DNA from 2 places in the Herbaspirillum sp. NPDC087042 genome. Region 2 is predicted to be linked to the other one. Evidence: riboswitches for the same ligand, from Rfam matches in the RefSeq annotation. Region 2 holds a riboswitch; the other holds the start of a gene.
The links. A riboswitch is a leader RNA that binds a small molecule or an ion and turns the genes downstream of it on or off. The one in region 2 is predicted to bind cobalamin.

Region 1 (7,204 bases), on a different contig from region 2:
GGTTGGAATTCAGGCGTCCCGCATCAGAAATCGTAGCGGGCCGTGAATTTTACCGCCCGACCGTTTTCCGGATAGATGCCGGAGACGGCGCCACCGGAACAATCATAGGCCTGGGAATAGTAGGTGCGGTCGGCCAAGTTGGTCCCGGTCACGGCAAACTCCCAGGCGCTCACCCGCACCGCGTAACGGGCATCGAGGGTGGTGAAGGAGGGCATCCTGGCGCAGGTATTGGCGAAGTCATTGCCCATGCGCTGACGGTCCACCCAGCGCACACCGGCGTCGGCGCTCTGCTGGCCGGACTTCCAGTTGATCCGGGTCGACAGGGTGTTCCTGGGCACCAGCGCCAGCTCCTTGCCGTTGTTGACACCATCGGCGAACTTGGCGTCGATATGCTGGTAGTTGGCGCTGAGGGTGATGCTGTCGTTCACGCGCAGGCGCCCTTCCAGTTCCACGCCCTGGTGCAGGGTGGGATCGAGGTTGCTGTTGGCACCGAAGCCGCCATTGGCGGTGGGATCGTAATACAGCTCGTCACGCACGCGATGGCGGAACCAGCGCGCCGTCAGCTGGCGCGCATCGTTACCCAGCGTGGCACCCAGCTCGACGTCATGCGACACCTGGGGCTTGAGCACCTGGCCGCTGGGCAAGGCGGTATAGCCGTTCTCGTCGGGCGTGGCCAGGCGGTAGCTCTGGCCAGTCTTGGCGAAGGCGCGCAACAGCGGCAGCGGGGCGTAACTGGCTTGCAGGTCCCAGGCATTGACGGCACTGGTCCGGTTGTAGGCGCCCGAGCCGCTGCTCTGGGTGAACTGCTCGCGACGCACGCCGGCCGCCAGGCGGGCATTGTGGTCGAACTCGATCTCGTCGCGCAGGTACAGGGCCTTGGCATGCTGGGCCGCATCGCTGTTGCCATAGCTGGCGTTGGTGACGCTGTTCCATTCGGTGAGGTCGGTGCCGACGATCCATTCATTCTTCCATGGCCCGCTTTGCAGCACATGGCGCAGGCGCGGCGAGAACTGGGTCAGGCGGATATTGGCTTGCGAGGTCGAGGCGCTGCTCACGTAGTCGGCGCGCGAGATCTTCTCGCGATGAGACAGCTCGGCGGCCACGTCGAAGTCGCCGAAGCGGCGCTCCAGGAAGGCTGTCACCGTGTCGTTGTCATAGGAGCCATGATCCAGCGGCTTGCTGCTCTGGCGCGGATCGGCCTGGTACTGGGCCTGGGTGAGGCTGCCCGGCAGACCGAAATCGGCGCGGGCGATATTGGCGCGCAGACCAAAACGCCAGTCGCTGGCGAACCACTGCACGGTGGTACTGAAGTTTTCCTGGTTGGATTTCGCATTGTCGCGCCAGTTGTCGCTATGCGCCTTGGCATAGCTGGCGTCAATCGACATGTTGTCCCAGCCGCGCGAGACGGCGGCGCGCCCGGCGCGCTGGCCCTGGTTGCCCAGCTCGGCCACCACCGTGCCATGGCCATCGTTGGCTTGCGGACGGCGGGTGATGATCTGGATGGTGCCGCCGGTGGCGCCGCTGCCATAGAGCACGCTGCTGCCACCGCGCACGATCTCGATGCGCTCGATGGTCTCGATGGGGATGGAGGACAGCAAGGGTGTGGACAATTCGTTTTCCGAAATCCGCACACCATCGACCAGCACCACCATGTTCTGGTCGCCATTGGTGCCGAAACCGCGCAGGTCCAGCGGGAAATCATTGGGGCCGGCCGAACTCTGGCGGCCATAGATGCCGCCCAGCTTGCGCAGCGCCTCATTGGCATTGTCGATGCCGGCGGCGCGGATCTGCTCGGCCGTGATCACGGTCGTGGCCACCGGCGCAAAGGCCGGATCATTGGGGAAGCGCGAGGCCGACACCACCACCGCCGACAACGGGGTAGTGGCATTGGCCGTATCGGACTCGGCCTGGGCAGGCAGCTGCCAGGCGGCCGCGACGGCCAGACTCAGGGAAACGGAAGCGCGCAAGTGCATGCTGGGGGCAGCGCGATGGCCCCGCGAAACGATGTTAGACATGGTAGTGAAATCCGGTGACATTCCCCGGCCTGCCTCCCCGCAAGCCGGATTCAACGGAAGCCGCCCGGACGATATGGCGTACAGGCAAGCTCCCCCCCGTCCTGGCCGGTATCCGGGCTGCAGGCATGACCATCGGCCTTCCCATGCATTGCTTGCACGCGGCAAGATGCACAGTGGCATGGAAGATGGATTGCCGGCACTACGCAAGGTCTCTCAAGGAGACATTGGCACAAGGCCGGCGCCTGTTTACCGTTGCGGGGGCAGCACACATTGACCACCGGAGCGGCCTTGCGGCCAGCCTCGATGGCGGGTGTTTCCCGTTTAACTGCCGGCGAGGACACGCCGGCGGGCACCAAAACGGCGCCATTGTAGGCGCGAAGCCACTTGTCTCACAAGCAAGAGAAGAAGACTGATGTAAATCAGCACAAGTTGGGCATATGTATTGCTTAAAAGAAAAAGATGGATAAAATCCAAAGCAATATCGAAAAATTTCGAAGTCAATTCAAGAAGTTTCAAGAAGTGGGGGCAACACCAGTCCGACAAGCCAGGCGATCCGCCGCTTTGTCAGGAAGTTGACAGCTTGAAGAAAAAACGGAACAGATGGGGGATTTCACTCGCTATTTAGCCGATGAAATGGTCTGCGCGCACCCTATACTCGGCAGCATGGCATCGTCGACCCTCGGGCTCTCGCTCCTTGGCCTTCCCTGTCATCCCTGAATCGCCGTTGACGGCCGCTGGACTTCAGAGACGGTCCCGGTCTGCCGATATTGCAGGTTGGGCTGTGGTCTGGCCTGGTGGAACGACTCATTTGACTTGCCTGGACAGGCAGGTTGCATAAAAAGTGCACTACATTTGTTGGGAGAATTTGTAATCATGAGCGACGACGTTGATCTGGAAGCACTGTTTGACGAAATTTCCGCGCAAACCCTGCCGGCCATGAGTCCCACCGGCGAGGCATCGCCTCCCCAGGCCGTCGCCGCCGACGAGGCCAGCCCGGAATCGACGGAAGACCAAAGTGACAAGCCCATGTACGAGCGCCTGGGTGGCATCGTCCGCCTGCTGCACGACTCGATGCGCGAACTGGGCTACGACCGCTCGCTCACCGACGTGGCCGAGCAGATCGGCGACGCCCAGAGCCGCCTGGAACATATCGCCACGCTCACCGAGCAGGCCGCCAACAAGGTGCTCAATGCGCTCGATTCGGGCATGCCTGCCCAGGATCGCCTGCAGGAACAGGCCAAGGACATCAACGACCGCTGGGCCAGGCTCTATGCCGGCCAGATGAGCATCGACGAGTTCAAGCAACTGGCGGGCGATTCCCAGAAGTTTTCTGCCTCGGTGGTGGAATCGACCGAAGCGGAAAAGGCCCGCATGCTGGAAATCATGATGGCCCAGGACTTCCAGGACATCACCGGCCAGCTGATCAAGAAGATCGTGGGCATCACCGCCAGCGCCGAGCGCGAGCTGGCGCAGTTGCTGCGCGACAATGCACCGGCCGAGGTGCGCGCGCAGATCGAAGCCGAGAAACCGGTTTCGCTGATGAATGGTCCTGCCACGCCGGGAACGGCCATGGGCCAGAACGATGTGGACGACTTACTCGATAGCCTGGGGTTCTAATGGATGACGAAATGCTCAAGGATTTTGTCGTTGAAGCGTTGGAGCTCGCCACCAACGTGGAAGAGCATCTGCTGACGCTCGAACGACATCCTGATGACCTTGAAATCCTCAATGCGGTCTTCCGCGCCTTCCACACCATCAAGGGCGGCGCCGGTTTCGTGAACCTGCCGGCCATGGTGTCGGCCTGCCACCTGACCGAAAACCTGTTCGACGCCCTGCGGACCGGCAAGGCGCCCGTGACGCCCCTGGCCATCGAAGCGGCGCTGCAAGCCAGCGGTTTCGTGGCCGATCAACTCAACGAGCTCTCCAATGGTGCCGCGCCCGATAGCCTGGCGTCGATGCCGACCGAGCTCAAGGACATCCTGACCCAGGCCATCGAAGGTAAGGCCGAGGCACCCGCCCCGGCGGCTGCGGCGCCCGCGCCCGCCCCTGCCCCGGTGGCCGCCGCTGCACCTGCTGCCGTGACGACGTCGGCCGCTGCCATCGATGGCAGCGCCAGCGTGATGAACAATGGCCAGCTGGACTGGAACGCGCTCTACCAGGCCCTGGTGCCGGGCGCCGCAGGCGCCACCGCCCCGGCCGTGGCAAGTGCAGCCCCCGCAGCCCCCGTCGCCGCTGCGGCCAGTCCGGTCGCGGCAGCGGCCGCTCCTGCTGCACCAGCTGCGGCTGCAGCCCCGGCCAGCGCCGATGGTGGCGAAGCGAAGGCCGCGCCTGCACAGCACAACCGTCGCTCCACCGACGCCGCCAAGGAAGAAAGCATCCGTATCGATGCCGGCAAACTCGATGCCCTGCTGGAAGTGGCCGGCGAATCGGTGCAGGCTGCCAACCAGGCCGCCGTCCTGCTGGAAAAACTGCAGCAGTTCAAGTTCGAAGGCACGGCTGGGGCCCTCATGTCGACCCTGGCCGAGACCCTGGGACGCGCCTCGCGCTATTCCAGCGAACTGCAGCGCGCCACCCTGTCGACCCGCATGCAACCGGTGGGCCGCCTGTTCCAGAAGTTCCCCCGACTGGTACGCGAACTGGCCAAGGATCTGGGCAAGGACGTCGATCTGGTCATCACCGGTGCCGAAACCGAAGTGGACCGCGTGGTGGTGGACAGCCTCTACGACCCGCTGGTGCACATGCTGCGCAATTCGCTGGACCACGGCATCGAAGTCGATCGCGTCGGTGCCGGCAAGTCGACCAAGGCCACCATCTCGCTCAACGCCTGGCAGGCCGGTAGCAGCGTCATGATCGAGGTCTTCGACGACGGCAAGGGCATGGACCCCGACATGCTGCGCAGCAAGGCGCTGGCCAAGGGCCTGATCAACGAACACCAGGCGCTCACCTCCGATGAGGCCCTGCAACTGGTGTTCCTGCCCGGTTTCTCGACCAAGGAAGTGGCCTCCAGCGTCTCCGGACGTGGCGTGGGCATGGACGTGGTCAAGACGGCGGTGGAAAAGCATCGCGGCACCATCCGCATCGACTCCACCATCGGCAAGGGGACCAAGTTCTCGATCCGCCTGCCCATCGAACTGTCGATCATCCCGACCATGCTGGTGCGCTGCGCCGGCGCGCCGCTGGCCCTGCCGATGGCGGTGGTGGAGCGTGTGGTCGAGCTGCCCGAGACCTTCGACGAAGTCGGCGGCGCCCCGGTGCTGCGCGACCAGGGCCGTCCGCTGCCGGTCAATTCGCTGGCAGGCGTGCTGGGCTACGAACCGGGCAATGAACGCGTGGGCATCGTCATGGCGGTACCGCACCCCTACATTCTGGGCGTGGAATCGGTCGAAGGCACGGCCGACCTGGTGATCAAGCCGCTGACGGCGATCCACACCGCCGGCATCACCGGCACGGCGCGTTCGGCCGAGGGTGAACTGGTGCTGGTGGTGGGCCTGTCCTTCCTGCTGGACGGCTGCCGCGACCTGGAACGCACGGCGGTGGCATAAGTCTGAGCAGCCCGCTAGCGGGGCACAAGCAAAAACGGCCGGGTCTGCGAAGACCCGGCCGTTTTTGCATGAGGCGTTACGTCCGCCAGGCCTGCCCTTACAGTTCGTACATGTCCTTCTCACCTTCCATCACCTGGGAGATCAGCTTGCGGTTCAGGGTCGGCGCCAGCAGTTCGATGAAGGTATAGACATAGCCGCGCAGGTAGGCGCCCTGCTTCAGGGCCACGCGCGAGACATTGGTGCCGAACAGGTGTCCGGCCGGAATGGCGCGCAGGCCACGGTCCCGCTCGGCGTCGAAGGCGATGCCGGCGATGATGCCCACGCCCATGCCCAGTTCCACATAGGTCTTGATGACGTCGGCGTCGATGGCTTCCAGCACCACGTCGGGCTTCAACTGGCGCAGCGAGAAGGCATGGTCGATCTTGCTGCGACCGCTGAAAGCCGAGTCGTAGGTGATCAGCGGATTGGCCGCGATTTCTTCCAGTGTCAGGCTCTTGGACTGCAGCAGCGGATGCTCCGGCGGCACCACCACCACATGCTCCCACTGGTAGCAGGGCAAGGACACCAGGCCCTCGCCGGAGGCCAGGGCCTCGGTGGCAATGGCGATGTCGGCCTGGTCGTTGCGGACCATCTCGGTGATCTGCTTGGGATTGCCCTGCAGCAATGACAGATGCACCTTGGGATACTTCTGCGTGAAGGCCTGCACCACCTTGGGCAAGGCATAGCGCGCCTGGGTGTGGGTGGTGGCAATGGTGAAGCTGCCGCTGTCATGGGCGGCGAATTCCTTGCCGATGCGCTTCAGACCGTCGACTTCCTGCATGATCAGCTCCACCGAGCGCAACACCGCCCGTCCCGGCTCGGTCAGGCCACGGATACGCTTGCCGTGGCGGGTGAAGATATCCACACCCAGTTCTTCTTCCAGCTCGATGATGGCCTTGGAGACGCCCGGCTGGGACGTGTACAAGGCCTTGGCGGCCTCGGTGAGGTTGAAATTCTGACGTACCGCTTCGCGTACAAAGCGGAATTGATGAAGATTCATGAGGGAAATCCTTCGCTTCCACACAGCGCGGCGACCCCGCCCCTAGGGCAATCGCCAGCCTCATTTGTATATGCCAAAGGCGTATATAAGCAAATAAATACTATGTAGTTTGGTTTGAAACATAAGTTTATTACGATTCGCAGACTAATGGGCGAGGTGTTATGACTGTTTCTTATGTAGTAAGCGGATTTGCCGTGGGACTGCTGGTCGGCCTGACCGGGGTCGGTGGCGGCTCGCTCATGACGCCCCTGTTGACCTTGCTGTTCGGCATCCACCCCAGCGTGGCGGTGGGCACCGACCTGGCCTTTGCCTCGGCGACCAAGACCGCCGGCACCCTGGCCCACCGTTTCAAGGGTACCGTGCGCTGGGACGTGGTCCGTCGCCTGTCCTATGGCGCCCTGCCGGCCGCCCTGGCGACCACCCTGCTGCTCAAGCACTTCGGCGCCGTCAGCGACGGCATCGCCCTGACCATCCGTTATTCCATCGCCATCTCGGTGCTGCTGACCGTGACCGCCCTGCTGTTCCGTTCGCGCATGCAGGCCTGGCTCAATGCCCACCCGCAACGCCAGCTGCAAGGCGCCGCACTGTCCAATGCCACCATCGCCGCC
Region 2 (7,204 bases):
CGCGAGCAGGGCTTCAAGGGGCCGCTGTTCCTGGGCATCGATACCCATGCGTTGTCCGAGCCGGCCTGGCATAGCGCGCTGGAAGTGCTGGCCGCCAACGACGTGGTGACCATGCTGGCCGAGGGCAGCCCGTATGCGCCCACCCCGGCCGTGTCGCACGCCATCCTCACGCATAACCGCGTGCACCGCGACAAGCTGGCCGATGGCATCGTGGTCACGCCCTCGCACAACCCGCCCGACAATGGCGGTTTCAAGTACAACATGCCCAATGGCGGCCCGTCGGATTCCAACGTCACCGGCTGGATCGAGAAGCGCGCCAACGCCTACCTGGAGCAGCAGCTGCAGGGCGTGCGCCGGATCAGCTTCGAGCAGGCGCTCAAGGCCGAGACCACGCGTCGCTACGATTACCTCGACAGCTATGTTGGCGACCTGCCCAATATCATCGACCTGGCCGCCATTGCCGGCGCCAATGTCAGGATCGGTGTCGATCCGCTGGGCGGCGCCGGCCTGCATTACTGGTCGGCCATCGCTGACCGCTACAAGCTCAACCTGGAAGTGGTCAATACCGACGTCGATGCCACTTTCCGCTTTGTGCCGCTGGACTGGGATGCGCAGATCCGCATGGACCCGTCCTCGCCCTATGCGATGAGCGAACTCATTGCCCTGAAGGATCGCTTCGACGTGGCCATGGCCTGCGATACCGACCATGATCGCCACGGCATCGTCGCCAGCAGCAGCGGGCTGATGCCGGCCAACGACTACCTGTCGGTGGCGGTGTATTACCTGTTCCGCCATCGTCCCGCCTGGCGCGCCGATGCGGCCGTGGGCAAGACCCTGGTATCGAGCCAGATGATCAACCGGGTCGCCGCCCACCTGGGCCGCAAGCTGGTGGAAATGCCGGTGGGCTTCAAGTGGTTCGTCGACGGCCTGTATGACGGCAGCCTGGCCTTCGGTTGCGAGGAGAGCGCCGGCGCGTCCTTCGTGCGCTTCGACGGCCAGCCCTGGAGCACCGACAAGGACGGCATCACCGCCGCGCTGCTGGCCGCCGAGATGACCGCGCGCACCGGCAACGACCCGGGCCGCATCTACCAGGAGCTGACCCAGCAACTGGGCGCGCCGCTCAATGGCCGTATCGAAGCCGCCGCTACTCCGGAGCAGAAGGCCCGCCTGTCCAGGCTGTCGCCGGACGACGTCACTTCCACCGAGCTGGCGGGCGACACCATCCGCGAGGTCCTGACGACGGCGCCCGCCAATGGCAAGGCCTTCGGTGGACTGAAGATCGTCACCGACAATGGCTGGTTCGCGGCACGCCCGTCCGGTACCGAAAGCATCTACAAGATCTACGGCGAGAGCTTCCGCGACCAGACGCACCTCGACAAGATCTTTGCCGAGGCGCAGGACATCGTCAGCCGGGCGCTCAAGGCCGCCTGAGATCGGCATCGGGGCCAAGGCCCGCATGGAGGAGACCGGAAACGCCGCTGGCCGCGAGGCTGGCGGCGTTTTTTCCATCCCTCCTACAGGTGGATGGGCGGGTGTCCTGCTGTGACGTGTCGCGCAACGTCGTAGAATGAATATTCCATGCCACAACCCGGCCAAGGAGGAGCGCCATGGAACCCGTACGATCGCAATCCCGCGTTGCCATCAGCCAGCCCAAGCCAGCCGCCGAGCGGGGACTGGAGCCGGACGGCACCGAAGATCCCTGGGCCAATGCCGACGACGGCGTGCTGCCCGGTCCCGCAGACCAGCCACTGCGCCCTCATCCATCGTCACCGGAGACGCACATGCACAAGCCCCAGGATACGCCGCCGGTGGAGGTTCCACCGCTGGAGCCGACACCGTCGCAAGACCCCATTCCACACCAGAACCCTAGCACCACGATCGGCAAGGACTGAGCGCACGGTCCATCCGTGTGTGGTCCATCGGCCGATGCCCGAGAGGAGGCTGACTTGAGCTTTGCCCTGCATACCCCCCAGGAAAACCCGCCGACCCATGATCCCCATCTGCCGCCGCCGGAGCTGCCCGATGACGATCCCATTCCGGTCGAGGACCCGCCGCTGAACCCGCGTCCCTCGGACAAGCCGATTCGCATGTCGTCGTGAGGATCGCTGGTCCTTTTGGCGGGACAACAAATCCATCTGGTTCCTGCAAGTTGACTGACATATTCGAACTTTTCTGATACCGGCACGCCTGCAGATGTGAAAACATGGCGAACTTGCGCTGGAGAGTGTTCCAGGGTCGTTGCCATTGTTGTTATTGTTGCCATTGTTGTCATTGTTGTCATTGTTGTCATCTTGCGAGGAGAGCCGGTCTTGTCCCATCTGCCCAAACACATGTACCACCTGCCCACGCGGCATGTGATCGAGGCGCCGGCATCGCTCCATGTCGTGCTGCGCACACGGCAGGAGGGTGGTCGGTCGGGCCAATGGGGCGATTGCCAGGTCCTGTGCGAGCAGCGGGCTGACCGGCATGGCCAGCCGCAGGCGGCCATGGTGGTCTATCTGTCGCCCTTCGATGCCTGTTTCGACGCTGCCTGGTGCGGTCTGTCAGCAGAGCAGTACCAGGTGGTCCCGGCAACCGGTTTCGAGCCGCGGGAATTGCTGGGCAGTGGCACGGGGCCGCTGCACTACTGCCTGCATCTGGCCTGGGGCGCGCGTGACGGCGCCCTGGCCGTACGTCGCCAGGGGGCGCTGGTACGGCTGTCGCTGGCCAGGCAGGCTTTGGTATGGCCGGGGATCGAGTCGGTACATCTGCAGCTTGTGCAAGACGAATTGACGTCCTATCAGCGCCTGTGGGAAGGCGCCGGTCTGTTTGCCCACGCCGAATCGCTGAGCGCGATCCTCGCCTGCAGCGATCGTCAGCGCGCCGCGCACGCGAGCCGCGCCATCGACCGCATTCCCGCTACCGTGGCGGCCGGGGAGGACGTCAACCAGGTCGCCCTCTACGATGTCGAGGCGGCACAATGGCATTTCGTCGCACTGGGCGGCGTCGGCGGGAAGCAGGGCGACCGGGTCGGGAGGGACTGGCACAGCAATTTTTGACCTAAACATTCAGACTTTTCTGATATCGCACGCAACCTGGTTCTGTAACGATGACTTGACCGGGACCCGCCCGGGTCCCCGTTGTCGTTCGTGAAAGTGCCAGCTCCATGTATGTGTGCCCCCTTTTTCGCCGCCTGGCAATGCCCGCGATGCGCGCCGTCTGGCCTGTGCTGCTGGTTTGCAATGCCTCGTGCAGCGTGGCGCAGCAGCCTCCGAAGGAGGTGATCGACACCTGCCTGGCCTTTGGCCCGCTGGATGGCAATCCGGTGGTGATTGCGCCGCTCAAAGGCCGCTTGCAGGCCATGGACAATGGCGCACACCCGGCGTACCGGCTGTTCTTCCCTGACGGAGACAACAAGACCTGGCGGGTCGGCTATGCCAGTGCCAGCGTCGATGGCGCCGACTACCTGTTCGTCAATTCCCATCGCGGCTACCTGGCGCAGGCGGTCAGCCTCGGTACGCCGGTACCGCACAGTGTGCGTGGCCTGCGCCATGCGTCCTTTGCGCTGTTGCGCTACCAGGGCTGGCGCTATGTCTGCCTGATGGAACGTCGCGGCGGCTCCGGCCATTCCCCATGGCGATCGGCCTTCGTGGCCCGCATCCCGCCGCAGATGGGGACGGAGCTCAGGCTGTTCTACGCCAGTTCGGTCTCGCCGGGCTGACCACGCGCTGATCATTCGATGATCCCCCCGCTGTTCCCCCCGCTTTTCCTCCGCTGACTGCGGGCAACATTCTCGTATTGCCCGCAGGGACAGCCCCCTTTATACTCCCGGACTTATTAGCATTGCTTCTGGTATTGCCTGCGCAGCCGCGCCGGCAGTTGAAACGGGAAGCCGGTGCGGCCCCTCCTCCGGGAATGCGGCCAAAGCCGGCGCTGCCCCCGCAACGGTAAGCGAGGATGGACACGCAAACGCCACTGTGCCACGTGCATGGGAAGGTGCCTGTCCCGAAGCCCAGGCTTCGTCTCGCCAGCCCGGAGACCGGCCAGGAGCGACCTCTTGAATGACTCGCGGAGGGCGATCATGCGGACAGCTCCCATCATTTCCGGTTGGTTCACTCCAGCGCCGCCCGCGTGCGGCAGGATGTTGCATGGGCGCTTGCGCATTGGCGTTCTCCCTTCCATCCACTAGCCAAGGAGCAGCCCATGTCCACCACTTCCGGCCTCGATGCCCGCAGTACCACCGACTCCACCCACGCCGGCAGCAGCGTCTGGCGCGATCGCATCGCCCCGTCCCTGCTGGCCTTCGCGCTGGGTGCGGCACTGATCTATGGCGCTGGATTCGCCTCCAAGGTCGAGCTGCACAACGCCGCCCACGACGGCCGTCATTCGGCCGGCTTCCCCTGCCACTGAGGGGGGCGACGATGAACTGGACAGTGTTCCGGCGCATGGCGTCGGCAGTGGTCGTGGCCGGCGCCTTGTCGGGTGTGCTGCTCTCTGGCGTGCAGCAATTCCAGGTCGAGAAGATCATCCTCAAGGCCGAGGAATATGAAAAGGCGGGCGAGGCCGCAGAAGCTGCCGCGCCCCATGCCGAGGAGCACCAGCATGAACACGGGCCTGCCGCTGCCACCGCATCGGCATCCGAACGTGTCCACGAGCACAGCCATGACGCCGATGCCTGGGAGCCCGCCGATGGCGCCGAGCGTACCGGTTACACCGTGCTGGCCAATGTCAGCATGGCGGTCGGCTTTGCCCTGATGCTGGTGGCCGCGATGGCCATCAGCGGTCGCCGCGTCAGCTGGCGCACCGGCCTGCTGTGGGGCCTGGCTGGCTATGGCGTGTTCTTCGTGGCGCCTTCGCTGGGCTTGCCGCCCGAAGTCCCCGGCACCCTGGCCGCGCCCCTGCATGCGCGCCAGCTGTGGTGGGTGATGACGGCGGCCATGACGGCGGCCAGCCTGGGCCTGTTCGTCTTCACACGCGGCTGGCCGTGGAAGCTGGCCGGCCTGGCGCTGCTGGTGGTGCCGCATCTTGTGGGCGCACCCCAGCCCGAGGTCCACGGCAGCGTTGCCCCGGAAGAGCTGGCGCAGGCCTTCATCCACGCCACCGCCCTGGCCAATGCCGTGTTCTGGCTGGCCCTGGGTGGCCTGACCGGCTTCTTCTATCGCCGGTTCGGCTGACTGTCCGGCGTCGCGGCGCCTTTGAAAGTGAAGCAATGAGAACTCATCACCGCCACGTACTGATGTGCGTGGGGCCGCGCTGCACCGAGAACGGCGTCCTGGCCGAATCGATGTTCGCCGTCCTGGGCGAACAGATCGACGCCCGTCCCGAATTGCGCGTCAAGCGTACCCGCACCCATTGCATGGTGGCCTGCAAGGCGCAGGCCCCGGTGGTGGTGGTCTATCCCGAGGGGGTCTGGTATCGCTGCGAAGATGCCAGCGCCATCGAACGGGTGGTGGTGGAGCACCTGGAGGGTGGCCGCGAAGTCAGCGAGCTGATCTTCCATCGCCTGGGCAGCGGCGATGTCCATCCCGAACCGGAGAGCAGCGATGCCTGAGCACACTCTGCATACTCCGCACACTCCACGTATTGCGCTGCTCACGCACGCCCCCACCGACCTGGCCATGCTGGAGAGCGCGCAGGCGCAATTGCCGGCCGACTTCCCGGCGGTCACCGGCTACGACCTGCAAGGCCTGCAAGCCGATACCGACGAGCAGGGCAATCCGCGCCGCACGCTGGGGGCCATGCTGCGCCATGAGCTGGCGGCGGCCGATGTGATCGTCCTGCGCGTGCTGGGCCGGCTGGGCGCGGTGGCCGGCTTCCCCGAACTGCTGCGCACGGCGCGCCACGAGGGGCGGCACCTGATCGTGCTGTCCGGCACGGGCGAACCCGATGCCGAACTGGCGGCGGCCTCGACCGCCCCGGCCGACGTGCAGCAGCAGGCATTGGCCTATTTCAATGGCGGCGGCAGCGTCAACCTGGCGCAGCTGCTGCGCTGCCTGTCGGATCGCCTGCTGCTGAGCGGCTACGGCTACGAACCCGCGCAAGCCCTGCCGGAACACGGCATCCATCACCCCGACCTGGAACAGGACGCCACCCTGGCCGACTGGCTTGCCCTGCGCGCCACGGCGCCTGAGGGCAAGCCGGCGGTGGGCATCATCTTCTATCGCGCTCACTGGCTTTCGGGCAATACCGCCTTCATCGATGCACTGGTGGCGGCGCTGGAAGCGCGCGGCATGGATGTGCTGCCGGTCTTCACCTCGTCCTTGCGGGTGTCCGCCGGTGCGGCCCATGGCCTGCCACCGGCCCTGCAATACTTCGGCGGCGAGGCGGAGAAGGGCGCGCACGTCGATCTGCTGATCAACACCACCTCCTTTGCCATGGGCGAGATCACCGCTGGCGGCATCACACCGGCCGGCTGGTCGGTGTCGGTGCTGGAGCAACTGGACCTGCCGGTCCTGCAAGCCATCACCAGCGGCATGACGCAGGCGCAGTGGCAGCACTCCACACGCGGCATGAACCCGCTGGATGCCGCCATGAACGTGGTGCTGCCCGAGTTCGATGGCCGCATCATCGGCGTGCCGCTGTCCTTCAAGGCCGCCACTGAATCCGGCGCCGTGCGCTACCAGGCCTTGCCGGATCGCGTGCATCGCATCGCCGGCCTGGCGCAGCGGCTGGTGAAGCTGCGCAAGACACCCAATGCCCGCAAGCGCATCGCCTTCATCTTCACCAATTCCAACAGCAAGGCCTCGCAGATCGGCAACGCCGTCGGCCTGGATGCACCGGCCTCGCTGATGGCCGTGCTGCGGGCGCTGTCGGCCGATGGCTACGGCATCGGCGACTTGCCCGACAGTGGCACGGCGCTGATCCATGAACTGGTGGATCGCTGCTCCTACGACGACATCCTGCTCACCGAAGACCAGTTGCGCCGCGCCGCCGCGCGCATCCCGGCGGCGCGCTATGCGCAATGGTTCGCCGCCTTGCCGCCGGCCCTGCAGGCGAAGATGGTGCGCCAGTGGGGCGACGCGCCCGGTGAGGCCTATGTGCACGACCAGCACCTGGTCATCGCCGGCCTCGACCTGGGCAACGCCTTTGTCGCCCTGCAACCGCCACGCGGCTACGGCATGGACCCGGACGCCATCTACCACCAGCCCGACCTGCCGCCCACCCATCACTACTACGCGCTGTACCGCTGGCTGGACGAAGAGTGGGGCGCGGACGCCATCGTCCA

Region 1: another riboswitch for cobalamin. It lies ahead of ACIPHN_RS17340 (TonB-dependent receptor family protein); the one in region 2 lies ahead of ACIPHN_RS02620 (CbtB domain-containing protein).

The regions. Positions count from the first base shown of each region.
Region 1 covers NZ_JBIUZW010000012.1:163,497-170,700, forward strand. Annotated here, with positions in the region: gene ACIPHN_RS17340 (TonB-dependent receptor family protein) at 24-2,015, opposite strand; cobalamin riboswitch at 2,101-2,387, opposite strand; gene ACIPHN_RS17345 (protein phosphatase CheZ) at 2,889-3,632, shown strand; gene ACIPHN_RS17350 (chemotaxis protein CheA) at 3,632-5,557, shown strand; gene ACIPHN_RS17355 (CysB family HTH-type transcriptional regulator) at 5,655-6,596, opposite strand; gene ACIPHN_RS17360 (sulfite exporter TauE/SafE family protein) at 6,758-7,204, shown strand, end outside.
Region 2 covers NZ_JBIUZW010000001.1:586,555-593,758, reverse strand. Annotated here, with positions in the region: gene pgm (phosphoglucomutase (alpha-D-glucose-1,6-bisphosphate-dependent)) at 1-1,431, shown strand, start outside; gene ACIPHN_RS02640 (hypothetical protein) at 1,608-1,892, shown strand; gene ACIPHN_RS02635 (hypothetical protein) at 1,947-2,099, shown strand; gene ACIPHN_RS02630 (hypothetical protein) at 2,310-3,038, shown strand; gene ACIPHN_RS02625 (hypothetical protein) at 3,188-3,700, shown strand; cobalamin riboswitch at 3,813-4,042, shown strand; gene ACIPHN_RS02620 (CbtB domain-containing protein) at 4,183-4,389, shown strand; gene ACIPHN_RS02615 (CbtA family protein) at 4,401-5,153, shown strand; gene ACIPHN_RS02610 ((2Fe-2S) ferredoxin domain-containing protein) at 5,189-5,530, shown strand; gene ACIPHN_RS02605 (cobaltochelatase subunit CobN) at 5,523-7,204, shown strand, end outside.